DNA from 3 places in the Bradyrhizobium sp. DOA1 genome. Region 1 is predicted to be linked to each of the others. Evidence: riboswitches for the same ligand, from Rfam matches in the RefSeq annotation. Region 1 holds a riboswitch; each other region holds the start of a gene.
What was found. Region 1 has a riboswitch for cobalamin ahead of SE91_RS19585 (DUF1636 family protein). Riboswitches for the same ligand answer to the same signal wherever they lie in the genome.
Positions count from the first base shown of each region.

Region 1 (7,195 bases):
CGACCGCCTGCAGCAACAGGCGCATAGGCTTGCCCGCAACCGCGATATAGCCCTTGGTGCGCAGCACATTCTGCTCGCGCGCCAGCTTCTGGACGGATGCCACGAGCGCGTCAATGTCCGAGACCTCCGGAAGGTCGATCACAACGGACGCGAAGTCGTCATGCTCGTGCTCCTCCTCGCCGTCATGATACGATGGACGCGCCGCGAGATCGTTCTCCGCGGCAGCGCCGAGCCCGAGAATGACGCGCGCATCGATTGCACCGTCAGTGACCGGCAGCATCGGCACGGGGCGCGGCATCTCGGCGGTGATCGCGGCCTTGGCCGCTTCGATTCCCGCCGTGCCCGCAAGATCGGCCTTGGTCAGCAGCACGATGTCGGCGCAGGCGATCTGGTCCTCGAACACTTCCGACAGCGGCGTCTCGTGATCGAGATTCTCGTCCGCCGCGCGCTGTGCTTCCACCGCAGCCGGATCCGGCGCGAAACGGCCGGCCGCGACGGCTTCGGCATCGGCCAGCGCGATCACGCCGTCGACCGTGATGCGCGAACGGATCTCCGGCCAGTCGAACGCCTTCAAAAGCGGCTTCGGCAGTGCCAGGCCCGACGTCTCGATCAGGATGTGATCGGGCTTCACGGGCCGCGCCAAAAGCTGCTCCATGGTCGGAATGAAATCGTCGGCGACGGTGCAGCAGATGCAGCCATTGGCGAGTTCGACGATGTTCTCTTCCGGGCAGTTCGCGTCCGCGCAGGATTTCAGGATCTCGCCATCGACGCCCTCGCTGCCGAACTCGTTGACGAGCACTGCAAGCTTCTTGCCGCCGGGATTGGCGAGCAGATGCTGGATCAGCGTCGTCTTGCCGGAGCCGAGGAAACCGGTGACCACCGTCACCGGGACTTTTGCGAGCGAGTTCATTCGGCGGCCTCCGGCACGGCGGGAATCGGGGGAATGCGGGCAAGCGATTGCTTGCGGAAGATTTCGGGCCGGCTGCGCCAGGGCACGAGCCCGTCGGGCGCGGCCGCATAGGCCGCAGCGCCGGCGACCACGTCACGTGCATTTGCATCCGACAAGCGGCCATAGACATAGGACCAACGGCCAGGCGCGGTCAGCGCGACCGAGCAGCCCTGGCTGCAGGCCGAGAGGCACTCGACGGGAACCACATGGACGCCGTCGGGCACGCCGGCGTCAAGGATCGCGCCATGCAGGCGCTTGCCGGGCGTGGTCTCGCCCTCGCCGAGCGTCTGGCCGGCGCGACAGGTAATGCAGACGTGAAGTGTAACCGTCATCGCCTCTTCCAGAATAAACAGCGGGAGGCGAAGAGGCGCACGGACCGCATTCGAAAGGCCCGTTTCCCCGTCGCGGAACACCCCGTCCGCCGGTCCAAAATCGTCCGCGCTGGCAGGTCTCCCGGCTTGCGGAGCAGGGCTTTGCCCTTCGATCCCCGCCTTCCCGATTCCCTCTCGGGAGTCAGTGGCTTCGGGCATCTCTCCGGTCACGGTCGCGGGGGCGGCTGCATTTTGGACCCAAATCTTGCCGATTCGGACCCTATCGCATTCCCTCTTCGCCTGTCATAGGACAGGAACCAACGCCGGCCCACCATTTGCCGCCGGCCGCCACTTGTCAAGCCGAAGGACCGGGACCGATGACGCCTGAACCGGAGACCCAAACGGGCGAGGAAACCGACGCCCGCCACGCCCAGAAAATGGCGAAGAAGAAGGCCGCCCGCGACAAGATCATGGCGACCAAGAGCGGCGAAAAAGGCCTCATCATTGTCCACACCGGCGCCGGCAAGGGCAAGTCCTCCTCGGCCTTCGGCATGATCGTCCGCTGCGTCGCCCATGGCTTTCCCTGCGCGGTGGTGCAGTTCATCAAGGGCGCATGGGATACCGGCGAGCGTCGGCTGCTCACCGGCCATTTCGGCGACCTCTGCCAGTTCCATGCGATGGGCGAAGGCTTCACCTGGGAGACACAGGACCGCGCTCGCGACATCGCCGCCGCGCGCGCCGGCTGGGAGAAGGCCAAGGAGCTGATCCGCGATGCGAACCTGCGCATGGTCGTGCTGGACGAGATCAACATCGCGCTGCGCTACGACTACCTCGACATCGCCGAGGTGGTCGAGTTCCTGACGACGCAGAAGCCCGAGATGACGCATGTCGTGCTCACCGGGCGCAACGCCAAGGACGAGCTGATCGAGATCGCCGACCTCGTCACGGAGATGACGCTGGTCAAGCATCCCTTCCGCTCCGGCATCAAGGCGCAGGCCGGCGTCGAGTTCTGAGACGATCTCGCAATGGCGCGCGCATTGATGATCCAGGGGGCCGGCTCTGACGTGGGCAAATCGCTCATCGTCGCGGGCCTTGCGCGCGCCTTCACGCGGCGCGGCCTGCGCGTGCTCCCGTTCAAGCCGCAGAACATGTCGAACAACGCGGCCGTCACCGTCGATGGCGGCGAGATCGGCCGCGCCCAGGCGCTGCAGGCGCTCGCCGCCGGCGTCGAGCCGCACACCGACATGAATCCGGTGCTGCTGAAGCCCGAGACCGATGTCGGCGCGCAGGTGATCGTGCATGGAAAGCGCATCGCGACCGCTCGCGCACGCGACTACGCCGCGATGAAGCCGTCACTGATGGGCGCGGTGCTGGAGAGTTTTGAGCGCCTGAAGGCGCGCGCCGATCTCGTGCTGGTCGAAGGCGCCGGCAGCCCGGCCGAGGTGAATTTGCGCAAGGCCGACATCGCCAATATGGGCTTTGCGCGCAAGGCGGACGTGCCGGTCGTTCTGGTCGGCGACATCGACCGCGGCGGCGTCATCGCCCAGCTCGTCGGCATCAAGACGGTGATCGACCCCGACGATGCCGCGATGATCCAGGGCTTCGTCATCAACAGGTTCCGCGGCGATCCCACGCTGTTCGACGACGGCTACAAGTTGATCGAGCAGACGACCGCCTGGCGCGGGCTTGGCGTGTTGCCCTGGTTCGCGCGCGCCGGCGAACTGCCGGCCGAGGATGCGCTGGGCCTGAGCGACGCGCGCAAGCCGGGCCAATGCAAGATCGCCTGTCTCGCGCTATCGCGGATCGCCAATTTCGACGATCTCGATCCGCTCAAGCTCGAAGCTGGCGTCGATCTCGTGATGGTGCGTCCGGGCGAAGCCATTCCGGGCGACGTCCGCCTCGTCATCATCCCCGGCTCCAAATCCACACGCGGAGATCTCGCCTTCCTGCGCGCGCAGGGCTGGGACATCGATCTCCTCGCGCATCACCGCAGGGGTGGCCACGTGCTCGGCCTCTGTGGCGGCTATCAGATGCTGGGGCACAGCGTTTCTGATCCTGACGGGATCGAGGGCCCCGCGGGTGACACGCCCGGCCTCGGGCTGTTGGATGTCGAGACGGTGATGAATCCGCAGAAGACGCTGACACGCGTTGCAGCCGTGCATGCCGCCACAGAGCAGCCGATCGAAGCCTATGAAATCCACATCGGCCGCACCGACGGGCCCGATCGCGCCCGGCCATTTGCGAAGCTGAATGATGAGCCGGAAGGCGCGATCTCGCGCGATGGCCGTGTGCAGGGCAGCTATCTGCACGGCCTGTTCACGTCCGACGAATTCCGCAAGGCGTATCTCGCCAAGCTCGACATTCCCGCAGGAAACCAGCCTTATCATGCAAGAGTCGAGAGCGCGCTCGATGCCCTCGCCGATCACATCGGGAAGCATCTCGACGTCGACGGCCTGCTCGCGCTAGCGCGCTAGAACTTCGGCAAGACGCGTCCATTCAACTTCGCTGCCGGGAAGCCCGAGGCGTAGCCATGGCGGGTTCTGCGCGAAGACGCGGGACCAGATCTGGCCACGCGCGAGCTTTTCCTGGGCGACCAGTGCGTCGGGCGTTTCGTACAGCCGAAATAGCGACGCACCACCAACGAGCGTCCAGCCCTTCCCGCGCGCCATCTCATCGAGACGTCCACAATCGCGAACAAGTCGCGCTGACGTGGCCTCGGCCCAGGCATCGTCACGCAAGGCGCGGCTGCCGATTGCGATCGCCGCGCCCGAGACCGGCCATGGACCCGACAGCGCCGCGAGCTTGCCGATATCGTCTGCGTTGCCGATAGCAAAACCCAGCCGCAAGCCGGCAAGTCCGTAAAATTTTCCGAACGAGCGCAAGATCAGCAATCCCGGCCGATCCGCCTGCGGCGCGAGCGACAGCTGCGGAAGTGCGTCCGCAAAGCTCTCGTCGATGACGAGACGGCCGACGCGCGGCAGTAGTGCGAGCAAATCTTGTGGCGCAGAGCTCCGACCATCGGGATTATTGGGATTGACGATGATGGCAAGATCCGCGCCCGCCAGTGCGTCGGGCTCGCTGGCTTCCTGCACGTCCCAGCCCGCGGCCAACAGCACCCCGGCATATTCGTTGTAGGTCGGCGCGAGGATGCGCGCGCGGCCGGGCGGCGCGAGTTGTGGCAGCGATTGAATGGCGGCCTGTGCACCGCCCATGGCAACAACCGGCGCGTTCGTGCGATAGGCGTGTCGTGCCGCCTGATGCAATGTCTCGATCTCGGCGCGCGACGGCAGCGCAGTCCAAGCGCGCGAACTCACCTCGCCCAGGGGGTAAGGCAGCCGGTTGATCCCCGTCGAGAGATCAATCCAATCCTCCGCGCGCCCGCCAAAACGCTGCTGGGCCAGATCGAGATTTCCACCGTGCTCGCGCATGCCCCGTTGTTTCACGCGAAGGCCAGGATCGCAAGCACGCCGGCGAGCAGCAGCATGGCGCGGCGATACACCGCCAGCCCCTCGCCGATGTCGGCGGCAAGCGGATCGCGCGCGCCTTCGTTGAGCCAGGGCTCGTTGGTGATGCTGCCGTGATAGATGCGCGGGCCGCTGAGCCGCACTCGAAGCGCGCCCGCCATGGCTGCTTCGGGCCAGCCGGCGTTGGGCGAGCGATGACGTCGCGCATCGCGCGTCATGCAGGACAGCGCCTCGGATCGCCGCGGCGCCAGCAGCACGAACAAGAATCCGGTCAGGCGCGCCGGAATGAAATTGGCGACATCGTCGATGCGCGCCGCGGCCCAGCCGAACGCCTCGTAGCGCTCGCTGCGATGGCCGATCATGGAGTCCAGCGTGTTGATCGCCTTGTAGCCGAAAATGCCAGGCAGGCCGAACAGCGCGCCCCAGAACACCGGCGCCACGATGCCGTCGGATGCGTTCTCGGCGAGGCTCTCGATCGTTGCACGCGCGATGCCGGCTTCATCGAGCGTTGCGGGATCGCGCCCGACGATGCGCGAGACCGCCTCGCGTGCTGCGGCGATGTCGCCCGCGCTCAACGGCCTCGCAACGGCCGCGACATGATCATGCAGCGAGCGCTGCGCCACCAGTGGCCAGGCCAGGATGCCGACGAGCGCGAGCTGGATCCAGCTCCATGGAAGCCATGACTGAAGCATCCAGCCGAGCGCGACGGAGACCGCGATCACCACGAGCGCTCCGGCAATACCCGCGGCGCGGCGAAGCCATGGCGGATCGGATGCTCGATTCCAGGCGGTGTCGATCGCAGCAATGAGCCGGCCCAGCCAGGTCACGGGATGGCCGATCCGCGCGAACAGCGCGCCCGGCCAGCCCAGAAGGGCATCCACCGCCATCGCAACCACCATCGCGCCCGCAAAGCCCACACCTGCCTCCTGTCCCGCCCCTGTTGCGCAAAGCGAGGGCTGAGCGCAAGCCCCTGGCCGCCTGATTTCGGCTTTGTCTTTGGCCCCGTTTGGTGATTAGTGCTGGCCGACAGGAGACTTTGATGGCCGTCATCTTGATCACCGGCGGAGCGCGATCGGGCAAGAGCACGCGTGCGGAAGCACGCGCGAAGGGCTTTCCCGGCCGGCCCGTCTATCTCGCGACGGCGGAGGCGCTCGATACTGAGATGGATGAACGCATCGCGAAGCATCGCGCGCGTCGTGGAACCGACTGGATCGAGCGCGAGGTGCCGCTCGATCTCGTGCCCGCGCTGGTCGCAACCGATGGCGGCGGTGCAAGGCTGGTGGATTGCCTGACGCTGTGGCTCTCCAACCTCATGCATGCGGAGCGCGACTGGGAGAGCGACGTCAAGCAGCTTGCGGACGCCCTGCCCCAGCTCAACAGCCCGGTTGTTCTCGTCACCAACGAGGTCGGCCTCGGTATCGTGCCTGACAACGCGCTGGCACGCAGCTTTCGCGACGCCGCCGGCATCATGAACCAGACCATCGCGGCCGCTGCTAACGAGGTCGAGTTCGTCGTTGCCGGCTTGCCGATGAAACTGAAATGATGCCGCGCGCCGAGCTGCTCAAGGACATCGTCGCCGATCTCAGGATGGCGGCATCGTTCGTCACGATCCTTCCCGTGGCATCGTCGAAGCCCGCCGGCGACGGCGCGATCGCGCGCGCGACATGGGCGCTTTCGGTTGCAGGACTCCTGGTCGGCCTCGCCGGCGCTTTCGTCTACATGGTCGCCATCCGTGTCGGGCTGACGCCGAACCTTGCCGCCCTGCTCGCACTCGCGACCACTGCCCTCATCACCGGCGCATTGCACGAGGACGGGCTTGCCGACACCGCCGACGGGCTCGGTGGCGGGCGCACGCGCGAGCGCAAGCTCGAGATCATGCGCGACAGCCGGATCGGCACCTACGGCGTCTGCGCGCTGATCCTGTCGTTCGGCCTGCGCTGGAGCGCGCTCGGGGCCATCGCCAATCCCTGGGCCGTGATGCTGGCGCTGTGCGCCGCGCACACCGCTGCACGTGCGGGCGTGCCGGCCTTCATGTCGCTGGTGCCGCCGGCGCGACCAGATGGATTATCGGCGAGCGCCGGAGCGCCGCCGGGCCGCAGCGTCGCGATTGCCTTCGCCGTCGGGACGCTCGTTCTCGCGCTCACGCTCGGGCCGGGCAAGGCGCTGGCCGGCCTGATCGTGCTATCGCTCGCCGGCCTTCTGCTGGCCCGGCTTGCCATCCGCCAGATCGGCGGACAGACCGGCGATATCCTCGGTGCGTTCGAGCAGACCAGCGAGATCCTGATCCTGCTGGTGGCCGCCTCCTTCCAGTCGGGGCGATGATGGTCGAGTTTGACGATATCTTCCGCCAGCATCTGCACGAGCTGTTCGTGTGGCGCCGTGACGTGCGCCGCTTTCGAACTGATTCGTTGCCAGCCGGCAGCATCGATCGGCTGATCGAGACCGCATGCCTCTCGCCCTCGGTCGGCCTC
Region 1 covers NZ_JXJM01000001.1:4,135,162-4,142,356, forward strand. Annotated here, with positions in the region: gene cobW (cobalamin biosynthesis protein CobW) at 1-910, opposite strand, end outside; gene SE91_RS19585 (DUF1636 family protein) at 907-1,281, opposite strand; cobalamin riboswitch at 1,376-1,597, opposite strand; gene cobO (cob(I)yrinic acid a,c-diamide adenosyltransferase) at 1,638-2,273, shown strand; gene SE91_RS19595 (cobyric acid synthase) at 2,286-3,734, shown strand; gene cobD (threonine-phosphate decarboxylase CobD) at 3,723-4,688, opposite strand; gene cbiB (adenosylcobinamide-phosphate synthase CbiB) at 4,700-5,641, opposite strand; gene cobU (bifunctional adenosylcobinamide kinase/adenosylcobinamide-phosphate guanylyltransferase) at 5,764-6,267, shown strand; gene cobS (adenosylcobinamide-GDP ribazoletransferase) at 6,264-7,046, shown strand; gene bluB (5,6-dimethylbenzimidazole synthase) at 7,046-7,195, shown strand, end outside.

Region 2 (11,676 bases), 3.6 Mb from region 1:
TGCGCCGGCGGATGACGAGACAGCAGATCCGTTACGCCTGCTGGCGTCGTCAGATCCATATTGCATCCCGACTTCCTTAACGTATGGGGCCGCATTTCGCCGTCCACGATTGCCATGTGTCCTACATCTGCATCAATTGCTAAGGTTGGTAGGTGACACGAGCCGCGGCGCATTGCTCCTCGATTTGCGCCCTCGCCCCATGGGAAGCGATCAAATAGCGCTCGTTTCTCTGACTCCCGTGCCTCGCAGGGATCCGAGGACGATTTCAGGACAGGGATTCATCGATGTACTAGACGACGCCCAAAGCGTCCTTTACTTCCTCACCGAGACGATTGGAACGGATCGTATGCTGGAATAGGTTAGCGTCATAGCGAGTCTCTTGAAAGCGGAGGCTGCGAAGATGAACGGAACGAGCCTGTGAATTAGAAGTTCATGGCTGCAGCTGGGCAACAATTGAGACTATTGCGGATGGGAAATCCGGTTGGCGCGCAAAACACTTTTTGTTCGAAAGTCGCGCGCTCCTATCGAGTGGCGGTTCGAACCCCCACATCATCGGAGAGGAACGTAAGACGAGCGCCGGGAATAGGCTCCGCCGCCACGCAGCTGCTGAACTCGATGTGGCGCCCTAGGGATGGATGCTGCTCGGTCTTAATCCGAGTACTCGCAGCACAACATCATGTCTGCTGGGGGGGTGGCAAAGCCCGAGCAATCTTGCGAACCCGCTAGGCGACTTCGGCGGCCGGTTCCTTGGGCGTCTTTACGCGTGTTACGCTGCTTTTTCCATCGATGCTGACGGGTACTTCGCCGGCAACGGTTGCGCGACGAACGACGCGATGCTGGTCGCCGTAGTCGTACACCGCATAATGTTGCGTGGCGCGATTGTCCCACATTGCTACATCGCCTTCCTTCCAGCGCCAGCGCACTGTGTTTTCGAGCGCCGTGATATGAGACTGAAATAGATCAAATAATTTCTGGCCGTCGTATTTCGGAACACCAACGAAATTTTGCACCAGAGCGCCAAGCACTAGCGCGCGTTCGCCGGTCTCGGGATGCACGCGCACGACAGGATGCTCGGTCTGATAGATCGTTCTAGTGAAGATTTCGTCCAAATGCTTTTTGTCGAGCTCGCCGACGCGGGCCAATATTGCGTAGTCGAAGGCGTTGCTGTGAACGGCCCAAAGCTTGTCTGCAAGACGCTGCAGCGGCGGTGCTAGGTCGAGGTATGCCGTCACGGTGTTTGACCAGACGGTATCGCCACCGAATGGTGGAATCACTAGGCTTCGTAGTACCGCAATTTTGGGGTAGGCATCGACGAAGGTTCCGTCGGTGTGCCACAAGTCGGCGCGGCTACCGGCGCGGGCGGAATCAAGCTCGATGATTGACGCCGTACCTTTGATCGCACCGAGCGTCGGATGAGGTGCCAGCTTCCCGAAACGAAGGGCAAAGCGCTCTTGCTCGGCATCGTCGAGGTGTCCCTGGTCTCGGAAGAAGATGACCTTGTGCTCCAATAGCAACTCATTGATCGAGCCGATCGTCTGCTCCGGCAAACCGCCCGATAGCTTGACGTTGCGGATTTCTGCGCCGAGGCGCGCAGCGCATTTGACGATGTCGCTGCGAGGAACAACGCAATCCGACAAGACCGTATAAGTCATGGCTCCAAATCTCCAATTTGGCGGTTTCCGCTAAACTTAACTAGAGCTGTCGAACGCCAACTGCCGACCGCATAGCGGAATGCGTCAGATTCCTAGTGACAGCGCCGAGTTGGAGCTTGCGCTCCTGAAGCAACCTCGGACTTGTTGGTGCGACTCCGCTAAGGCTTAGTGCGGCTCTAAAGTTGACGTGGTCTATCAGTACGTTCAATTGCCAGAACTGGTAGTTGACCAATGCAAGAGCGCCTTGTCCTTCTAAGCGATTGAGGTCTCGTCCGCTGCCGAAGGAACAAGAAAGCTATTCGTATGGAAAAAGCGGTGGGAGGGGCGCAGAGATCGGTTCACATGGCCCTTTGAAGCTATCCGTGATGCTGCGCAAAATGCTGCAAACCGCAGTAGTGACGGTGAAGTGACAAGAGAGGGAAGTCTCTTCACTTCCTCTCGACTCGAGCCCAGAGACGAGGCGCCAGGGAGTGCTGTCCGAGATTCTGTCCCTTTGACGGTCCGTACGATTTGCGCGCACAGCGGCGGCGTTCAAGGCCAGGAGCTGCACGATACATCTAGCCAATAACAGCATAGCGGGGCCGAAAGCGGCTAGGACCATTTATAGCGCGCGATCGCACGTGACGGCGTGACGGCCACCTCTTCGTTCGGGTGGAAAGGCGCGCAGAGCTTCACATCACGATTGTTCGGTGACCTCGATGGCTCAATCGTTAGACCGTCAGGCTTGCCGATGCCGCAGCAAAGACGATCTCAGGGTTGACGTATCGCTTCTTCTGCAGATAATCGGAGGCGTCGAGGTTCTCCAGCTCTCACTCGATCTGGAGCTAAGAGGGAAGCCGGTGCGCTCTTGATCCGCTCAGGATTGAAGTAATGCCGGCGCTGCCCCCGCAACTGTAAGCGGCGAGCTCGCATCCAAACGTGTCACTGAAGCAGAAGCTTCGGGAAGGCGGGATGCAGGCGATGACCCGCGAGCCAGGAGACCTGCCCCGACAACATATTCGTCCACGGGCGGGGTGTCCGGTGGTACGCCTAGTGCGTTTCCGCCATGGCCTTTGCCCCCACACACAATGGGGTTAAAGCTATGTCTCTTCTCTCACTTCCTGTCGCAACCCTCGGCACGCCGCGTATCGGACCGCGCCGTGAGCTCAAGCTGGCGCTCGAAGCCTACTGGGCCGGTAAGATCAGCACCTCGCAGCTTCTTGAAGCAGCGGCCGGTCTTCGTGTCGCCAATTGGGCACGTCAGAAGTCGCTGGGCGTCAGTGTCATCCCATCAAATGACTTTTCGCTTTATGACCAGGTTCTCGATACGAGCGTCATGGTTGGCGCCATTCCCGAGATGTATGGCTGGGACGGCGGGCCGGTCTCGCTGCAGACCTATTTCGCCATGGCACGAGGCTCGCAAGATAAGGAACAAGGCGCGAGCCGCGGTCAAGCCCGAGCTCATGGCGCCGCTGCGCAGGAGATGACTAAGTGGTTCGATACCAACTACCACTACATGGTGCCCGAATTCCATAAGGGACAGACCTTCAGGCTCTCCTCCCGCAAACCGATCGAGGAATATGAGGAGGCGAAAGCCCTTGGCTATCAAACGCGTCCTGTCTTGGTCGGACCGGTCACCTTCCTGAAGCTCGGCAAGAGTGCCGATCCGACATTTGATCCGATTTCGCTGCTCGAGAGCCTCGTACCCGTCTATGTCGAGGTGCTCAAGGAACTGGCGAAACGTGGAGCCGAGTGGGTCCAGCTTGACGAGCCGTATCTGGTGCTTGATCTCGACGAGACGACGCGGCGTGCGGTCCAGCGTGCCTATGGACGTCTTGCTGAGGAGGCGCCTGGCATCAAAATCATGCTTACGACTTATTTCGGAGCGATCGGCGACAATCTGGCGACCGCTCTGGGACTGCCTGTGGCCGGGTTGCACGTGGATCTTGTCCGCGCTCCCCAGCAATTGAGCCAAATTGAAACCAACGCCCGCGCGGACCTCGTGGTTTCGCTCGGCGTCATCGACGGCCGCAACGTGTGGCGCTCGAACCTGTCTGCACTGGTCGAGCGGCTCAAGCCTTTCATTGCAAAGTTCGGCAAGGATCGCGTGCAACTCGCCCCGTCTTGCTCGCTCTTGCATGTCCCGATCGACGTTCAGCTCGAGACCGATATCGATTCGGATGTGAAGAGGTGGCTTGCTTTCTCGGTGCAGAAGATCGACGAGCTCGCGGCCTTGGGGAAAGCACTCGCAGGCGACGGAAGCGCCATTGCCGCGCTTTCCGAATCAGACCGTGCAGCGAAGGCTCGCCGGGCATCACCGAAGATCTATAACAGGGCTGTCGCACAGCGGGCGGCGGCGATTGACGAGGCTATGTGCCGTCGCAACAGCGCTTTTACGACCCGTGCCGAGGTTCAGCGCAAGCGTTTCGGCCTGCCGCTTTTTCCCACGACAACAATCGGCTCGTTCCCACAGACCGCGCAGGTACGCAACGCCCGCTCCGCGCGTGCCCAGGGACAGTTGACAAAGGCGGAATATGAACAATTCCTGAAAGAGGAAACGGCTCGGGCCGTCCTTTGGCAGGAGGAGATTGGGCTCGACGTTCTTGTTCACGGCGAGTTCGAGCGCAACGATATGGTCCAGTATTTCGCTGAACAGCTTTCCGGCTTCGTGTTTACAAAGCATGGCTGGGTGCAATCTTACGGCTCACGTTACGTTCGTCCGCCCATTCTGTTCGGCGATGTCTCGCGGCCGAAGCCGATGACCATCGAATGGTGGCGCTACGCGCAGTCCCTAACCAGAAAGCCGATGAAGGCCATGCTTACGGGGCCGGTGACGATCCTAAATTGGTCGTTTGTCCGCGACGATATTCCGCGGAGCGAGGCCTGCCGTCAGATCGCGCTCGCCATCCGTGATGAGGTCGCCGAACTGGAAAGAGCCGGCGCAACCATGATCCAAATCGATGAGGCCGCACTACGCGAAGGTTTGCCTCTCCGCCGCTCCGATTGGAAGTCTTATCTCGACTGGGCAGTGGAAAGCTTCCGCCTCTGTTCCTCCGGTGTTGCCGATGCGACGCAGATCCATACCCACATGTGCTATTCGGAGTTCAACGCCATCATCGATGCAATTGCCGCGATGGACGCAGATGTCATCTCGATCGAAACGTCCCGTTCTAAGATGGAGCTGCTCGACGCATTCACTGCCTTCAAATACCCAAACGACATCGGCCCTGGCGTCTACGACATCCACTCGCCTCGCGTTCCCGAGGCTGCTGAGATGGCGGATCTCATCGCGCGAGCCCGCCAACGACTGTCGGATTCACAGCTCTGGATCAATCCGGATTGCGGCCTAAAGACCCGCAAATGGACCGAAGTCCGTCCGGCGCTCGTCAACATGGTTGCCGCGGCCCGCGAAATGCGCAACGCGATATGGAGTCGTAAATGTCTGAAGCAAAGTGGAAGTTGACGAAGTGTATGGGTGCGGCCTGCCTAGGCCTACTCCTAGCGGCGCCGGCAAAGGCGCAAGCGATCTGGACCTGGACCAACCAATACGGATCAACCCTAGCGGTAGACAACTATAATCCGAACACAGGCGCGATTTCCGGCACTTATACGAACAATGCGAGCAATAGCTGCGATGAAGGTACTCCTCAAGCGTTGACGGGCTGGCTCGCGCAGACCAGTAGCGGCGCGGCGATCAGCTTTTCGGTGAATTTTGTAGGCTGCGGATCGACAACGGTGTGGACTGGGCAGCTGAACGCTGCATCGGGATTTCAGGGACTCTGGCTACTTTCGCTCGCCGAACCGGTGGCATGGAATGGCATCAGCGCCGGCGCGGACACGTTCACCTTTGCAAGCGGCGACAAAGCGAAACTGCCTTCCGCTAGCGGAGAGGTGGCCAAGAGCGGTGCAGGCGAGAAGCTATCGAATACAAAGAACCGCAAATGACATGACCTGCCTGCGGCAAGAGAAAGAACGTCATCACGCTAATCTCTTATCCCGCCTTTATCGTGCGCCGACGCTCGCTCCAAAGCTGATTTGATATCGAACTCGAGATCGGTCCCTGCCGAGCCTGAATCGCCCACCTGTTCAGGCTCGGTCTTGTCGTTGGAATTCTAGGGAGGCTGACGTATCGATGGGCCAAGGTTCGGACGCTCGCGCCTGGCCCTTTTTGCGCACATCGTCGGGATCAAGTTACGCCTTAAGCCGATTTGGCGTGATGTCCTTTAGCAGGTCCGCTCCGAGAGTCGCCCACGCTGCGGACAGACCTTAAACCCCCGAACGTCCTCTACTTAGGCGTTCAGACAGGAATGTCATCATTATGGATAGCCAGGAGTTTGAGATTACCGGCGATGCACGTTGCAACAACTAGAATGATTGCCATTCCGATCATGCCAGTTTCAAAGGATCCTGTTCTGTCCTTAAGAAAGCCGACCATGTAGGGGCCGACGAAGGCGCCAAAGGCACCAATGGAATTGATGAATGCGATGCCTCCGGCGGCAGCGGGACCGGTAAGAAAACTCTGCGGGATCGTGTAGAGGATTGTGCGCGCGGAAATCGTGCCGATCAGAGCAAGTGTCATGCATGTGAGCGCCGGTACAAGCGACGTGAGCATTACCGATAAGACAAGTCCGGTGGCGCCAAGCATCAATGCGGCGATCAGATTAGAGATCTTTTGCCCCTTGCGATCGACAAGGCGCGCCCAGAGCAACATGCCTATTGTCACAAAGAAATAGGGCATGGCTGAGAGCCAGCCAACCTGCATGTTGTTCAAGTTGTGGCTCTTCAAAATCAGAGGGAGCCAGATACCGATCCCATAGGAGCTGATCGTGAAAGCGAAAGTGATGCCCGTCAACATTACCACGCGAACATCCTTTGTCGCAGCCCAGAGATCCTTTCTGACTCTATCGTGCTTTTCCCCAGCGAGCTCGCCCAGCAACGCTTCCCGCTCGCGGGGCGTCAGCCACGCTGCTTTGTCCGGTGTGTCGGCTAGCAGAACGAGACATAGGAAGCCGAGCAGGCAGGCCGGAAGACCTTCGATGAGAAACATCCATTGCCAGCCGGCCAGCCGCCACACTCCATCCATTCCTAACAACGAAGCCGATAGCGGATTGCCGATCAAAGAAGACAACGGTGTTGCAGCCATGAACCAGGCGAGGACCCCGGTTCGCGATCGCGCCGGAAACCAGATCGAGATGTACCAGATGACCCCGGGAAAAAAGCCTGATTCGAAAACACCCAAAAGAAAACGGATCGCGTAGAAGCTGTATGATCCGGCGGCGAACGCCGTCGCCGCGGCCGCAAGGCCCCAGGTCATCATGATACGAGCCAGCCAGCGGCGCGCACCGAAGCGATACATCATCATATTGCTGGGTATTTCCAGCAGGCAGTAACTAAAGAAGAGGATCCCGGCGCCCCAGCCGAATTGTTCGGCACTTAGGCCAATGTCGTCGTTCATCTGTAACGCGGCGATGCCGACACTGGTACGGTCGAGGTTGTTGAAGAAATAAGCGATGCCCAAAAGCGGCACGAGCCGCCGCGTATTCTTGGCGACAGCGCTCCCGACCGATCCAGACCTCACCTCGTCCTCGGCACGACACTGGTCACCAACCAACTCCAACAATTCGTTACGCTCCTAAAACAAGTCGCTGCTCACCGCACATTTTGCTCAAGCTTTGGAGCTGCACTGCGACACCAGGCTGATATTATCGAAACCCATGGCCGGAGTGTCCGATCGAAGATCGACAACACTTCTACGGGCGCTGCCCGCGCTCAGGATTTAACCTAGCGACGCATCGAATGGATGGCCCATCGTACATTGCTTCCAATTGAGGGCGGGCGACTATCCCTCATATGCGAGGTGCCAGCCCGAGCATCGCCCGAGCCTCCACTGCGGTGGCGGGCTCGTACCCAAGTTCTCGGATAATCCTTACCATCTTTTCGACCAGCCGCACGTTAGTGGCAAGTGTACCCTGCTCGAGGTAGAGATTGTCCTCTAGCCCGACACGAACATGGCCACCGGCGAGCACTGCGTGAGTCGTTGCGGGTAGCTGCGCTCGACCGATCCCACTAACGCAGAACATCGCTCCCTTGGGAAGATTCCCAATCAGCATATCGAGGATTTGCGGAGTGTAGGGCAATCCACCCTGAATTCCACGATCGGCTCCAAGAACGAAATTGACCCAATAGGGCGGCTTATCGAAACCTTTATTGATGAGGCGCACCGGATCTTGGACAAGGTGGGAAAGTGAGAAACATTCCCATTCAGGTTTGATGCCCGTCTTTTGGAACCGTTTCGCCATGATGTCGCAGCGGGTCGGCGAGGTGTTAACGACAATCTCGCGTCCGCCAAAGCTGGCCAGAACAGTGTGAGCGTCAAACGTCGCCATGTCGGCGCCGGCCTCGAGCCCTTTTAGGCGCTCTTCGAATATAACCTCGTCAAGCCCGGGCTCTAGGGATCGAACCATGTCTCCATCAACACCCCCGCCAGTGCTGTTGTTGATGATGATGCCGCACTTTTTCAGGATCCGAGAATTGATGTCTTGGTAGATTTCCGGATTACAGGTTGCGCCGTCGTCCGTCCTGCGCGCATGCAGCGCCACGATAGAGGCACCTGCATCGTAGCACCGGTACACATCCTCGGCGATCTCGCTGGGCTGGGTCGGCAGGTGTGGGTTTTGCGGCTTTTTCACCACACCTCCCGTCGGAGCAATCGTGACCATCACTTTGCTCTCAAACTTCATGCTACGTCTCCTGTCATCGACCGCTTAGCTCATTCAAGAGTGGATTTAGATCTGCTTCGGACGAGTCGTTTGGCATGGGCGCCGCCGCATACTGCCTCAACGCATGTTTTGGCTTCTGCAGCGCGTCATCCGCGACGATCTGCGCTCTCTTGCTCGCAAACGGAGCTGTTCAGCTCATGCGAAAAGTGGGCGGCGAAGACGCCACTTCGGCGCAACCGGCGTGTTCCGGTCATTTCATTCCTGCGGCGGGCCAGATTTCTGCATACGCAATGCCCGTGAAGTTGCCCTGGGACCAAAGGAGATTGTGTTTGTTCTTTCCATCAAGGTCGGCGGAATAGATCGAACCGGCGAGGTCCGTAACGAACATCTGATTGCCGGGAACGTCGAGTGCGATGCCGATTCCCTCCATCAGGTGCGTGATGAGAATTTCCGGCTCCGTCTTTAGATCGACGCCCGCGCGATTGACCGTGTTGCCACGCGGAGGATCACCGCGGTCGGTCCAATAGAGGACGCGGTTAGCGAGGTCCAACTCAAGGTGAATCGGCTCCGGCAAGCCATCGAATAGCACCTTGATGTCGGAGCGATTTGCCGGGCTCTCGCCGTCCGGAATATCGATGTTGGCGCGAAGGATTCGGCCTAGACCGGCATTGTCCGGACCTTTCTGCGTCCAGTAGAGCTGGCGGCGCTCAATGTCGATGGTGACGCCAATGCACCACCTTGTCGGGTCACGGCGGTCCACCTCACCGCGGCCTGCCTCGATGAGCGTCTCTATCCTCGAGCCGTCGAGATTGCACCGCATAACCCGCATCCCTTCGCGGTCAGACCAGTATAGCTTGCCGCATCTGCGATCGAGCTGGATCTGCTTCGGCGTGAAAGTGGCACCGCGGGGAACGATGACTCTTCGAGCTGTTCCATCGATATCGGCGCGCTCGATCGAGCCATCGTTGACGGCGACACCGGACCCCATGTTGGTCCAATAGATATGACCAGCGTGGACATCGATTGCGACCCCGTCTGGAAGCTGACAATCGGTAACAATAACTTTTCGATCGGAACCATCTGGGTTCATCGCTTGAATGCGGTTGGTGCTCACCTCGAGAAAGAACAGCCGACGAACTGGGAACTCCCCGGCGGGCGACACTTCCGATTTGACGGCGCTAGCGTCCGTCATGTTCTTCCCTCACGATTGAGCGGATGTGCTAGACGCAGGTCGCGTTCCAGCCTGATGATTCTTGTGATTCTTGCCGAACCGAAGCTTGCTCGTGCACGTGTGCGGACAGTCGTTTTCACACACGACCTTCTATCCCAGCTTCCCGGCGAAGGAATGCATTCTAAAGACGAAGATCAATACTTCGCAACCGCGTCACCCAAGCGGTAATTCACACGGACTAAACCGATGTCGATATCCTGACTGATGCGGGCGGTCCCTGCACGATCGCCCGCCGGGATGCCTACAGTTCCTGTCGAAAAAAAGAAGTCTACGTCCCGACGGCCCATGAACAAGTGATCGTACTCAATACCGACGGACCAATTGGGAGCGAAGCCAAATTCAAGGCCCGCGCCTACCGCACCACCCCAACGGGTTTCCCTGCCCTTATCGATTGTCAGCCCAGTTGCAGAATCTGAGACCCGATATTTCTCGCGGACGCCCGCAGCGCCCCCCTTCACATAGAGCAGCACATTATTCCAGACGTAACCGACCTGACCCGTGAACAACCCAAATGCGTCAATTCTGGATTCATCCTGGACGCCCGCGAAAGCAAGATTGACGTTGGAGCCCGCGAAATCTGCCCAGTTGCCCTGCGCCTCAAGGCCGAACACCGAGTTCGCTATCTGCCAGCGGTAGCCGACCTGACCGCCGGCGGTGCCTCCTGTCGCGTTATGGCATCCCATGGCGAGCGGCGGAGCAAAGATCAAACTACCGGCGTTGACGACGTCCCAGCACTGATGTGCGGAGCCGCCGCCCCCGTCAATGCCGGCGTAGAAGCCGCTCCAATCGTAGATCCGAGCGACCATTGGGAGGGCTTTGATGGAGGGCTGCGCCGCCAAATCAGCGGCGGAGACTGGCGCGGCCAGCGCGATAAGCGCTATCGTGCCCAGCAGGACTGCTTTCATTTTTGGCCCCGTTCCCTTGATGGTTGATCGACCAACATAGCCATGTGTCGGCCCTCTCCATCAATTGCCAAGGCTGGTAGTTGACTACACCGCAAGCATCCCCTGAGCATTCGACTGAGGAATAGAAGCTGATGTCGGTTGGCCAGGCATGCGTGATCACGTCGATTGGCACGCAATTGCTGGAACTGGATTACGAAAGAAAGCCACCACCTCGATGGTCGAGAGGATATCGATGTCAAACCCGAATTGGTTCTCGTGGTACTCTTTTCCATTCTTTGCGCCACTCAGCGGGGCAGTTAATCACGACATTGAAACGAATGTTGGCGAGCGACTCGACCAGGATGTAGCCAAAAAGATTAGCGTAGCCGAACGGTTTGACACCATCTCCGACGCCGTGGAAAACCTTGGTGAAACGCTCGGGACGCTCGCGAAGGCACTCGGGCAGACACCTTCACTGGAGACCTTCGGGGAGAAATCCGGGCAGACAACGCCGATGCGGCGGCTAAAAGACATGGTAGATGCGGTAAGCAAGATCAAAGACCGTCATCGCCGAGACGCCGATCTGGAAGCTAAGCGCGCGCTTAGCCAGCTGAAGACCGTTGACCCCGGCGCGATACAGCGAATTCATTCGTGAGTACGACGACGGCGTCTCTCGGAGAGACACTGGTCGGCCGCACTGAGCCCAGCTGTGCAAACCATAACCCCTGCTCTGACCCGCATTCGATCCTGATCTGCCGGAATTCACTTGCTGGGGGCCCCGACATCAGAGGCTAGCGTGTTCGGGTCTGACATTTGATCGCTCGATGAGCGTGTCGTACTGTTGAACAGCATCAATGCCGACCTCGCGATGCTTCGTCAGCAGGTCGATCAGTCTGGATGCGAAGTTCTCCCGAACAACAGCGGCCTAGAAAACGAGCGCGTCATCTCAGTGGTCTCAAACGGCGTGTCACCCATGCGGAACTTTCGAGGTCTTCTGGCGAGATCGCGTCTTCAGTGGCTGCTACTCGGCACGAATCTTCTTATCCAGGTGATCGCTCTCCGTGTGGGATCTTCTGCGCTGTCTGCCTTAAGACACCGATGCCTGAACTTCTACACGAAAGCCGACGCATTCCGGGGTCATGGTACAAAGCACACATTTTTCCTCTTCATAAATGAGGCTCGAGCACGTCATTCGTGGCATGGCAATTGCT
Region 2 covers NZ_JXJM01000001.1:525,702-537,377, reverse strand. Annotated here, with positions in the region: gene SE91_RS34980 (carbohydrate porin) at 1-66, opposite strand, end outside; gene SE91_RS02520 (TauD/TfdA dioxygenase family protein) at 723-1,652, opposite strand; cobalamin riboswitch at 2,431-2,655, shown strand; gene metE (5-methyltetrahydropteroyltriglutamate--homocysteine S-methyltransferase) at 2,734-5,094, shown strand; gene SE91_RS02510 (avidin/streptavidin family protein) at 5,070-5,576, shown strand; gene SE91_RS02505 (MFS transporter) at 5,929-7,251, opposite strand; gene SE91_RS02500 (beta-keto acid cleavage family enzyme) at 7,478-8,371, opposite strand; gene SE91_RS02495 (3-hydroxyacyl-CoA dehydrogenase) at 8,601-9,542, opposite strand; gene SE91_RS02490 (outer membrane protein) at 9,716-10,486, opposite strand; gene SE91_RS02485 (hypothetical protein) at 10,635-11,120, shown strand.
Region 2: it holds a riboswitch for cobalamin, as region 1 does, so the genes downstream of both, metE (5-methyltetrahydropteroyltriglutamate--homocysteine S-methyltransferase) here and SE91_RS19585 (DUF1636 family protein) in region 1, are expected to answer to the same signal.

Region 3 (11,676 bases), 3.6 Mb from region 1:
AGACTGCATCGAGACTTCGGTCGGCATCCAGTGATTGTTGCAAGCAGAGAGATACTTCTCCCAAGCCCATTTGTACTTCAGCGGCAGGAGCTGGTTGACGTCGGCGCGGCAGTTGATCATCTGCTTCTCATCGACCGACACGCGGCCGCCAGCACGATCGATCGCACCGAGGCCAGTTGGATCGGCCGCCTCAAGCGTGAGCCGGGTCTTTGGAGGTAGGGTGGTGGTGAGGCTTGGGACGGCGGGAGGCGCCGCAACGATCGTTTCGGCATTGGACCAATCGAGCATCGTCATCTCCTTACTGGCAGGCGTCGCATTCGGGATCGTTGATATGGCAGGGGTTCATGCCGTCCAAGTCCGGCGCCGCAATAGCGGGGACGACAACCGGCGCGTATGAAATCGCGGCTGAGGCGGACACGGCGTTGAGCTTGCCATCAGTGCCCTTCAGGGTCGATTTCTCGACATGGGTGGCACTGTGAGATCGCAGATAGTACGTGGTCTTCAATCCACGGCGCCAAGCCAAGCGGTAAAGTGCGTCTAGTGTCTTGCCAGATGGATTGGCGATGTAGAGGTTGAGCGACTGCGACTGGTCGATCCATTTTTGCCGTCGCGCACCCGCTTCAATCAGCCAGGAACTGTCGACCTCGAAGGCTGTCGCATAGAGATGCTTGAGATCATCGGGCACCCGATCGATCTGGCCGACGCTGCCGTCGAAATATTTTAGGTCGGAGATCATCACCTCATCCCACAGACCGCGAGCCTTGAGATCGCGGACCAAGAGCCCGTTCACGACCGTGAAGTCCCCCGACATGTTCGATTTGACGAAGAGGTTTTGATAGTTTGGCTCGATCGACTGCGACACGCCGCAGATGTTGGAGATCGTTGCCGTTGGCGCGATTGCCATGACATTGGAGTTGCGCATGCCGCCAGCGACGACCTTCTTGCGCAGGCGATCCCAGTCCAGGGTCGAGGAGCGGTCGACATCGAGTCCGCCGCGGGCATCCTTAAGAAGTTGGATAGAGTCGAGCGGCAAAATACCTTTCGACCAGAGCGAGCCCTCGAAGCTCGGATAGCGTCCGCGTTCGGTTGCGAGATCTGACGACGCCTCGATGGCGTGGAAGGAGATCGCCTCCATGCTGATATCCGCAAACGTGACCGCCTTATCCGTCGCGATCGGGATGCGCTGGAGCTGAAGCGCCTCCTGGAAGCCCATCAGGCCGAGACCTACCGGGCGGTGGCGCATGTTGGAGCGACGCGCCTCCGGGATGGTGTATAAATTAATGTCGATGACGTTGTCGAGCATCCGCACAGCGGTCCTAACCGTCCGCTTCAGCTTGGCATGATCGACCCCGTCGGCGCCGACATGACTAAGCAGATTGACGGAGCCGAGATTGCAAACGGCGACCTCATCGGCCGAAGTGTTTAGCGTGATCTCGGTGCAAAGATTCGAGGAATGGATCACGCCCATGTGGCGCTGTGGCGAGCGCAGGTTGCAGGGGTCTTTGAAGGTAATCCAGGGATGGCCGGTTTCGAACAACATGGTCAACATGCGACGCCAAACGTCGGTGGCGCGCACCGTTTTAAAGAGGCGCATGCCGCCGGCCTTCGCTCTCGCTTCATAGGCCTCGTAGGCCGTCCTGAATGTCTCGCCGTAGAGGTCATGCAAGTCTGGCGTCTCGTCCGGCGAGAACAGCGTCCACTCGCCGTCGGCATCGACGCGCTGCATGAACAGGTCCGGCACCCAGTTCGCGGTGTTCATGTCGTGGGTGCGGCGGCGGTCGTCGCCGGTGTTCTTGCGAAGATCGAGGAATTCCTCGATGTCGAGGTGCCAAGTCTCAAGGTAAGCGCAGACCGCGCCCTTGCGCTTTCCACCCTGGTTGACGGCGATCGCGGTGTCGTTGGCAACTTTGAGGAACGGGATGATGCCCTGGCTCTCGCCATTGGTGCCCTTGATGTGAGCGCCTAAGCCGCGAACTGGTGTCCAGTCATTGCCGAGGCCACCCGAATATTTGGCGAGCAGCGCATTGTCCTTGATCGATTTGAAAATGCCGTCGAGATTATCGGCGACGGTGGTGAGAAAGCAGGACGACAACTGCGGATGCAGCGTGCCAGAATTGAACAGGGTGGGTGTCGAGGCCATAAAGTCGAAAGATGACAATAGATCGTAGAACTCGATCGCCTTTGCCTCGCGATCGATCTCGCGCAGCGCCAGCCCCATCGCAACGCGCATGAAGAAAGCCTGCGGCAGTTCGATCCGTTTGCCGTGCTGATGCAGGAAGTAGCGGTCGTAAAGCGTCTGAAGTCCGAGGAACTGGAAGTTCAGGTCGCGTTCCGGCTTCAGCGCCGCCGCTATGCTGTGGAGATCGAAGCGGGCGAGTTCGGGATCGAGCAGCTCGGCGGCGATCCCGACTTTCACATAGGTCGGAAAGTATTCAGCATAGCGCGTCGCCATGTCCGCTTGCGAAGCCGACGTCGCAACGCCATGAACGCGCGAGAGTACCTCGCCGCGGAGCTTGTCGAGCAGCAAACGGGCGCTGACGTAAGCATAGTTTGGCTCGTGCTCGACCAGCGTGCGTGCTGCCATGATCAAAGCCTGCGCTAGCTCGTCCTGGCAGATGCCGTCGTAGAGATTGCGGGTGGTCTCTGCCAGCACCGGCTTCACAGCGACGCCATCGAGGCCGGCGCAGGCTTCGCCGATGATCAGCGCGAGGCGACTGGTATCCAGCCCGACACGCGAACCATCCGCCAAGGTGACGTGAAGGGTCGATTCGCTGGCGGGCGTCGGCTGCGCGGCTGCCTCCTGGGCTCGCTGACGCGCGCGCTCTTCGCGATACAACACATAGGCGCGTGCGACCTTGTGGTTCTCACTGCGCATCAAGGCGAGTTCGACGCGATCCTGAACATCCTCGATGTGGAAAGTGCGTCCTTCGCTGGCGCGCCGCATCAGCGCGGCGACGACCTCGGCGGTCAATTGCTCAACGCTCTCATGCACGCGGCGCGAGGCGGTTGCCGTGGTGCCTTCGACGGCCAGAAAGGCCTTGGTCATGGCCACCGCAATCTTGGCGGAGTCAAACGGGGTCACCTTGCCGTTGCGGCGAATGATCTGCATGGCCGGCTCGCTGGAGGCACCCGCAAGTGACTGTGGACGGAAGTGGATGATGGGTGCGGATGCGGTGTCCGCGTCATGTAGGTTCAGTGACATCAATCGGCCCCGTGATGCGTGTTGTGTTTGAACGGGGCTGTAGGTAAGGGCGCTGCAAAAACGCCGGCACTGGAGGTGCCGAACAGTGCATGCAAGCGACCGCCGGGACACCCCGCCCGTGGACGTTTTGATCATCACGGCAGGTCTCCTGGCTCGCAGGTCGTTGCACTTCCTGTCTTCCCGGCGCAGTCGCACCAGTGACGTCGTTCGGAAGCAGCTCGCTGCTGACAGTTGCGGGGGCAGCGCCGGAATTCCGCGCGCAAGGCGCAGTTCACCGGCTTCCCTCTTAGCCACTAGATCTTGCAATCAAGTGGACCGTGATGCCGATATGTAGTGACTCTCGGGACGCGCTGTCAACAGCTGATGAACGTACCGGCGCGGATTTGCTTGTGGAGTGCTGAAATCTCAGGGGCTTCTGCTTCTGACATCTCCTGATTCCGATGGGCGTTGTCATCGACACCGAGAGAGCGGCCAGGCTTGCGCAGCCGCGTTAGCGAGTCGGCCACGAATTTGGCTCTCTCCTTTCTAGGACAGTGAAGTTTGGAAGTACTCCGTCCGGTTAGCCTTGCTATTTAGTACCGATGTCGTGTTCCAGACAACGTGTCGCGACTTCGACGAGTTGAGAGCAATGCAGCTTCACAAGACTGTCGTGTTTTTCCGGTGATGACCGGTGAGATGGGTCGAGTCACTTTGTTTGTGCAGCTGGTACGACGCTTGCTTAAGATCGTCAGACGATGTGTTCACGTAGCCTATGCCGAACTTATCCTCGCTCAGAGGCTGCGCTCCTCAACAAGAAGATTAGCATGTCGAATGTTTCCCGCTCGTTTCTCTCACTCTAACCCGTATCCCATCCGCCCTTCCTAGTTCTCGTATCGTCGCTAACGTGCAGGCATGATGGTATCGATCTCTCATCATCCACGTTCGAGATGCTAACGGCAGAAGGGCAGAAGCGTGCGAATAGAAGCTTGCGGAATTCAACGGCGGATCTTCCCTATGCGCAATCCACTCCTGAAGGTCGAATCATGAAACCTGCTCTTGTATTCGATTGGAATGGCACGTTGCTCGACGATGCGCACGTGCTACTACAGACGACGAATACAATACTGGATCGCTTTGGTCGCAGAACTATCGATATGGCTACGTTTCGCGACCACTGCGATGTCCCGCTTTCTATCCTCTATCGCAGTCTGGGAATGTCGGACTCGGAAATTGCCGACATGGATCGAGATGCGGGTGCAATGTTTCACGACACCTACGAACATTTTGCGGGCAAAGCTGATCTGCGCGAAGGCGCTCGTAGAATTCTGGAAATCGCGCGCCAGCAAGACGCTTCGTCCATCATCGTGAGTAACCATATCGCCGAGCCTCTCCGATCGCAATTGCGAAGGCTTGGAATTAATGACTACATTAATGAGGTGATCGCTTTTGAAAGCCGCGCCACGCAGTTCAAGTCAATGACCAAAGGGGAGCGGCTTCGTCGCTATATTCAAGAGAATGACATCAAGCCTTCGGCGACCTTTATCATCGGCGATATGCCAGTCGAAACGAATATTGCTCGCGACCTCGGGCTCATAAGCGTATCCATTACCGGCGGATTTGTCTCCGATTCGCGATTGCAGGCAGCAGAACCGGACTACATCATTCGCAGCCATCACGAGCTGTTGCCGATTCTGCAGGGGCACGGCTTTTTCCGGGATGCATAAGCGATAATCAAAGAACAATACCTGTTGTCCTGTTGGAGCGATGCCGCATGCGCCGTCACTAGGCTGAGAATGCCACGACCGGCGCGTTATAGAGCGTCGCGTTTATTGTAGCGGCTAGGAATGGAATTGAACTATTCTGCCGGTTTTCTCGCGGCAGGGCTGCGCGAGTTCGCGCACTTGGGCCATTCCGGTTGATGACATTCCGCGCCGCCTTTCAGCCGGTTCGCCACGATGACGGTCCGGCACCGAGAGCTACCGCCGCGCCTACCGATCCAAGACGTAGTTCGCTCGTCATTCTCACATTACCCAAACTTACCCAATCTTCGTCTGGAAAGGCCGCTTACGGCTGATAGCGGCGGCTAGCCTTCGCGCCGCTGCGGCCTCTGCAAGAGGAGAGGCACGTGGGTTTGTGGGCCAAAGAGCCCATATCGGAGGGGAACATGCTAAGGACACTCGCCGTTTTGCGCGGCCATTCGGCCAATTTTATCAAGAAAGCCCTTATCTGCTCCATGCTTTTGGCCGGAGCGGCCATCACCCAAGCTAATGCGGACGACATCAACTGGCGCCAATTCGAAGGCACATCGATCGTCTGGGCCTACGACATTCATCTCTATGCCGATGCGGTCGCGGCCCAGTTGCCCGAATTCGAGAAACTCTCCGGCATCAAAGTGACGCCCGAGCTTTATCCGGACGACGCCTATTGGAACAAGCTGACCATCCAGCTCAGCACAAAATCGCCGAGCTGGGACGTCGTGGGCACGGGCATTCAACCGGCCTGGGATCTTGCGCCAGGCCAATTGCTCGAGCCACTCGACCGTTATCTAAACGATCCTAAACTCACCGCGGCCGGCTACGACTACAAAGATTTCTTCCCTGCCTTGCGGGATGCCCTGACCTGGAAGGTCAAGGAAGGGCAGATTGAGCCGGGAAGCGGGCAGGTGTGGGCCATCCCACATGGCTTCGAGAACATCCAGCTGTTCTATCGCAAGGACATCCTGGATAAGCACGGCATCAAGGTCCCGACCACGCCGCCGGAAATGTCCGTCGCTTGCGAGAAGCTCAGGGCTGCGGACCCCGCGATCACACCTTTGGGCGTGCGCGGTGTGCGGTTTTGGAGCAGCATCCACACCGCTGTGATCTCGATTGCCAGGTCCTACGGCGTGCATGATTTCATCATCAAGAATGGAAAGCTAGACACAGGCCTAGATGCACCCGAGTCTATCGCGTTTCACAAGGACTATGTGGACATGATCAAGAAATGCGCGGCTTTGTCCTTTGCCAACGACAACTGGTACCAAGTTGTCGATGGCATCAGTTCAGGACGCACCGCGATGGCGATCGATTCTAATATGTTCGGGTTTTGGAATGATGTGGCCGGCAAGCCCGCCTCAGGCAAGATCGCATTCACGCCCCCCTTGCGGGCTCCGAACGGCAAGTACTTCGAATCCAACATCTGGATCTGGTCTCTTGCGATCAACGCTGCTTCTCAAAAGAAGGCGGCAGCCTGGCTGTTCATCCAGTGGGCAACCTCAAAGCAGGTCGAGCTGAACGGTGCTGTCGCTGGCAAGCTCGTCAACTCTCCGCGCGCCTCGACGTGGAGCGACAAGGCTTGGCTTGAATACGCGGCAAAGCCTGAGTTCAATAACTTCGTCGACACGTTCAAGACTGTGCAAGACAGGGCGCAGCTGGCCTTTACAGCCCGCGTCGGCTTTGGCGAGGCGATGAATGCCTGGGCCGTGGCGATGCAGAAAATGGTCAAGGGAGCTGACGTCAAGGCAACGCTATCCGACCTCGCCTCCGAAATCCGTTCGTCAATGTGAGGGTAAAAGGGGCGGCAAATCTAACCGCCGCCCCTTTGCATGTTAGAGATAAAGTGGGATGGACCTTCGAGGAGTCGACGCAATCGTGACGCTGCTGTCTTCGGCCAGTCAACTTACCTCGTCAAAAGATGATCGGGTCAAGAACGCCGCGCCGGCGCGTCTCGACTGGTGGAGTATTGCCGCGATTGCTCCAGCGATCGCAATATTGCTTGGATTTCTTTTCCTGTTCTTCTATGGCGTATTTCAGTCGCTGACTGACCTCAAGTTCGGTCGGCCGCTGGTTCACTTCATTGGCCTCAACAACTACGCAGCGCTCATCAAGACAGATGATTTCTGGAATAGCATCCGAGCCACTTTGGTGTATGCCGGATCGGCGGTCCTTGCAGAGGCCGCGTTCGGTCTTGCACTTGCCAAGCTGTTCGCAACTGAGGTGTTCCTGGCACGCGTGATGCGGCCCGTCATCCTCTTGCCACTCGTCCTGCCGCCCATGAGCGTTGCCCTCATGTGGACAACAATGATGGATCCGCAAAACGGGATCATGAACTATTTATTGTCCCTTGCCGGCATCAGCCGATTTGCGTGGATTTCGGATCCGAACACCGCGATATTCTCCCTGGTCCTCATCGATGTATGGACCTACACGCCATTCTTCGCACTGATCATCTTCGCTGGCCTTCAGGGGATCAATGAAGAGGTGAGGGAAGCCGCCCGCGTCAATGGCGCAAAGGGGTGGGCAACCTTTCTGCATATCGAGTTGCCGCTGATCGCTCCCTACATTCTGATCGCCGCGGTGTTTCGGCTGATCGAATCCCTCAACCAGTTCGACATTATCTTCGGGACAACGCAAGGCGGGCCTGGAAACAGCACCTCCGTACTTTCGGTGCGCGCCTATATCACCGCATTCCAAAATCTCGCTTTTGGACGTGGTGCCGCCCTTATGGTCGTCAATTGGATGATCGTGCTGGTCGGGACGTTCGCTATGGTCAAGTTGTGGCGCTTCGTCCGCCTGCGTGTCAGCTGAGGAGGCAATTTATGCGATTGAAACGCGCAACCTCCACAAATGTGATCCTCAACCTGCTCGTCGCCACCTGCGCATTGATCCTAACCTTTCCGCTCATCTGGATCGTGATGATGTCGCTGAAAGAGCAGGCGGAGGTCATGACCTGGCCACCAACCTTTCTATTCTCGCCGACACTGGAAAACTTCCGTGTCCTGTTTGATGTAGCCCAGGCAGGAGCAACGAGCTATGGCACGATCAAAGTCGAGTTTTTGACGCCAATCACCAACAGCGTCCTCATAGCTCTGGGCTCTGTCATCCTCTCCTTAGCTGTGGGGGTGCCGGCCAGCTACGTTCTGGCGAGACGGGACGTACCTTTCAAGGAAGACATTGCCTTCTTCATTCTGGGTTTCCGTTTCGCCCCCGTCCTTCTAGTGGTCATCCCGCTCTTCAGTGTTTTCCAGGCGATTGGATTATATGACACCTATATCGGCATGATCTGGGTCTACCAGGTCGTCACATTGCCGATGATCGTTTGGCTGAGTCGCTCCTATATCGAAGACATCCCGAAAGAGATCGAGGAGGCGGCCGCCATGGATGGCGCCAAGCCGATTAGGGTTGTGCTGCACATCGTGCTGCCGCTTTTGAAGCCGGGCCTGATCGGCGCCTCGTTGCTCATCTTCCTCCTGGCCTGGCACAATTTCGCCCTCGGTCTGATTCTCAGTTCGACCAAGGCGCCCGTGACCGTCGCTCTTCTCAAGCTGCTCAATCCCGGCGTGCAGTTCTATCCCGTCATGGCCGCAGGGCTAGTTGTTACGATGATCATTCCTGTCATTTTGATCGTCATCGGACAGCATCACCTCGAACGTGGCCTTACCTTTGGTGCTGTAAAATGAGTGCCAGGCCATTGATGTTCTTTGGAACGACCAATCTTGATCTATGCTTCCAGGTCGAGCGGCTTCCAATGCCAGGTGAAAGCGTGTCGGGCACGCTGATCCGCTACGCTGGAGGCAAAGGCGCCAATCAGGCCGTTGCTGCCGCCCGCCTTGGGCTTGAGCCACACTTCTACACGCGTCTTGGCGATGATGATGTCGGTCGTTTTTTGCTGCAGTCGCTACGGGACGCCGGCGTTCGCGCGGACGCAATCAAATTTTCGCCGGGGGAAATCTCGGGCTCAGCCCTGGTCATGGTCAGTGACGATGGCTCCAATATGATCGTCATAGACCCGGGCGCCAATGTGAACGTGACGCCAGATATGGTCGAGAGCGCGGCCGAGTTCATAGAGCGCGACGCGATCGTGGTCGCTGAAATGGGCATGCCGATCGAAGCGCTCAATCGGCTCTTCGAGATGAAGCGCGACAAGGGCTTTGATCTCGTTTTTAACCCAGCGCCGGTGAGGCCGGGACTTTCATCAGCCGCGTGGAAAAGCGTTGATTTCGTCACGCCGAACCAGACAGAAGCCTTCGAGTTAACAGGAGTCGAGGTCTGCGACTTCAACAGCGCCGCCAACGCCGCCTTGAAGCTTCTTGATCTCGGGCCTCGTGCTGCGCTGATTACCCTCGGGGCGCAAGGAGCTTATTACGCCGACGCAACGCGCTCCATCGCTCTGAGTGCCTTTCCCGTCAAGGTTGTTGATACCACGGCCGCAGGAGATGCCTTTAATGGAGCGTTCGCCGCGTCACTGGCACAGCGCTTGCCTTTGAGAGAAGCCGTAAGAAGGGCCCTGGCAGTGGGCGCCCTATGTGTGACGCGCCGCGGCGCTCAAGCCTCCATGCCGAGTGCAGACGCCGTTCATGAGTTTTTGAAGTCCCAAACCATCCTGGAGTTGGAATGACCAAACAGTTCTCCGTTTCAGGCAGAACGGTGCTCGTGACCGGCGCGGGTGGCGGCATCGGGTCTGCCATTGTGAATGCGTTTCGGGCAGGAGGAGCGAACGTCCTTGCTACCGATGCTAACCTCGAAAACCTCGAAGACACTTTGGCTGCATTGCCCTACGGTAACGGCGCATTGCCGATGGCAATGGACGTCGCGCGCGAGGACGATGTCACCAGGGTTCTCGATGAGGTTGCTAGGCGCTTTGGCCGGCTCGACGTGCTGGTCAATAACGCCGGCATCAAATCCGCCCAGTCGCTGCTCAATGGCAATGCGCAGGCTATTGAGCGTACGATTCAGATCAATTCGGTCGCCGTCTTGCGCTGCTCAAAACTGGCGATCGAGCGCTTCATGAAGACCAAGGGCGGTCGCATCGTCAACGTCGGCTCCTCACTGTCTTCGCAGGGAGCAGTGTTCAACTACCAGGCCGGCGGCGCCGACTATTGCCTATCGAAAGCGATCGTTCACGACGTTACTAAGCTGCTTGCCTATGAATGCGCGCCCCTCAAGATCAATGTGAACGCGATCGCGCCCGGGATCATCGATACGCCGATGCATGGGCGGCCACGTGAGGAGACCGAAGCCCGGCACAGCGGCCGCATTCCGCTCGGGCGTGTGGGTGTGCCGGAGGATATCGCAGGGCTTGCGGTCTTCCTCGCAAGCCCCGCAGCGTCCTACATGACCGGGCAGATCGTGCACGTAAACGGTGGGATGCTGATGAATGGCTAGTACCGCTTCTGAGCTCAACTGGCCGCCCATCGAAGGGATCATTTCGGATCTGGATGGCGTCGTCTATCGTGGAAACGCTGCGATCGTTGAGGCCATTCAGGCATTTAAATCGTGGCAGGTGGCTCGATTGCCGTTCTGCTTCGTGACGAATAATTCGACGCACACTCCGGAAGAGGTCGCCCGCAAGCTGGAGAGTTTTGGGCTTGTTATCGGGTCGAAAGACGTTGTCACCAGCGCCGTCACCGCCGCTGAGCTTATTCGGGTCAAATATCCAGACCTTACGCGTGTGTTTGTCATCGGCGCGCCGTCCCTTGTGAATGCCGTGGCAGACGTGGGGCTCGAGGTGATCGATCGGGAGCCAGAAGCTGTCGTCATGGGGCTGGACCGTCAGATTACACATGAGAAGATGCGGATTGCCGTCGATGCTATCTTGAATGGGGCAGTATTCATCGGCACCAACCCCGATCTCCTCTTGCCCACCGAAGATGGATTCGAACCGGGCGCAGGAGCAACGATCACTGCTGTCGCTGTGGCTACACAAGTCAAACCCTTGATCGTTGGCAAACCCGAGCCACACATGATCGAAACCGCACTGTCCCGCCTAGGAACAGCGCGCGGTGCCACGCTGATGATCGGCGATCAGATTCCGACAGATATTCAAGCTGGTAAGCGAGCTGGTCTCCCGGCCGTGCTGGTCACGACCGGCGTGCCGCCCCGTGAGGATCCATCTCTGGCGCCGCCGGATTTCATCGTGTCCAGCTTGGTAGAAATTGAGGTGCCGCCGGCGCTAGCTGAAAGCCCCCCACAGAGGAGAGCATAATGGCCGATGTTCGCCTGGAAGGCGTGAATAAAGCCTATGGGACTATCCAAGTCCTGCGCAATATCGACCTGACGATCGATCACGGTGAATTCGTCGTTTTCGTCGGGCCATCCGGATCCGGCAAGTCGACGCTGCTTCGAATGATCGGCGGACTGGAGCGCATCAGTGGAGGACGGCTACTGATTGACAACGAGATCGTCAACGATGTTGACGCCGCTGACCGGAACCTCGGCATGGTGTTTCAGAGCTATGCTCTTTACCCGCACATGACCGTGCGCGAGAACCTGGCCTTTCCTCTGCGGATGGGCAGAGTGCCGAGGGCCGGGATTGATATCAGGGTGGCCGAAACTGCATCGTTGTTGCAGATCGACCATCTGTTGGATCGTAAGCCTCGACAACTATCAGGCGGACAGCGGCAGCGCGTGGCGATCGGGCGTGCCATCGTCCGCGAGCCCAAGGTGTTCCTGTTCGACGAGCCGCTGTCGAACCTGGACACGGAATTGCGGGTGCAAATGCGGGTTCAGATTGCGAAG
Region 3 covers NZ_JXJM01000001.1:541,552-553,227, forward strand. Annotated here, with positions in the region: gene SE91_RS02535 (ribonucleotide-diphosphate reductase subunit beta) at 1-288, opposite strand, end outside; gene SE91_RS02540 (ribonucleoside-diphosphate reductase subunit alpha) at 299-3,202, opposite strand; cobalamin riboswitch at 3,324-3,537, opposite strand; gene SE91_RS02545 (HAD family hydrolase) at 4,225-4,905, shown strand; gene SE91_RS02550 (ABC transporter substrate-binding protein) at 5,346-6,725, shown strand; gene SE91_RS02555 (carbohydrate ABC transporter permease) at 6,811-7,746, shown strand; gene SE91_RS02560 (carbohydrate ABC transporter permease) at 7,758-8,618, shown strand; gene SE91_RS02565 (ribokinase) at 8,615-9,556, shown strand; gene SE91_RS02570 (SDR family NAD(P)-dependent oxidoreductase) at 9,553-10,323, shown strand; gene SE91_RS02575 (HAD-IIA family hydrolase) at 10,316-11,143, shown strand; gene SE91_RS02580 (ABC transporter ATP-binding protein) at 11,143-11,676, shown strand, end outside.
Region 3: it holds a riboswitch for cobalamin, as region 1 does, so the genes downstream of both, SE91_RS02540 (ribonucleoside-diphosphate reductase subunit alpha) here and SE91_RS19585 (DUF1636 family protein) in region 1, are expected to answer to the same signal.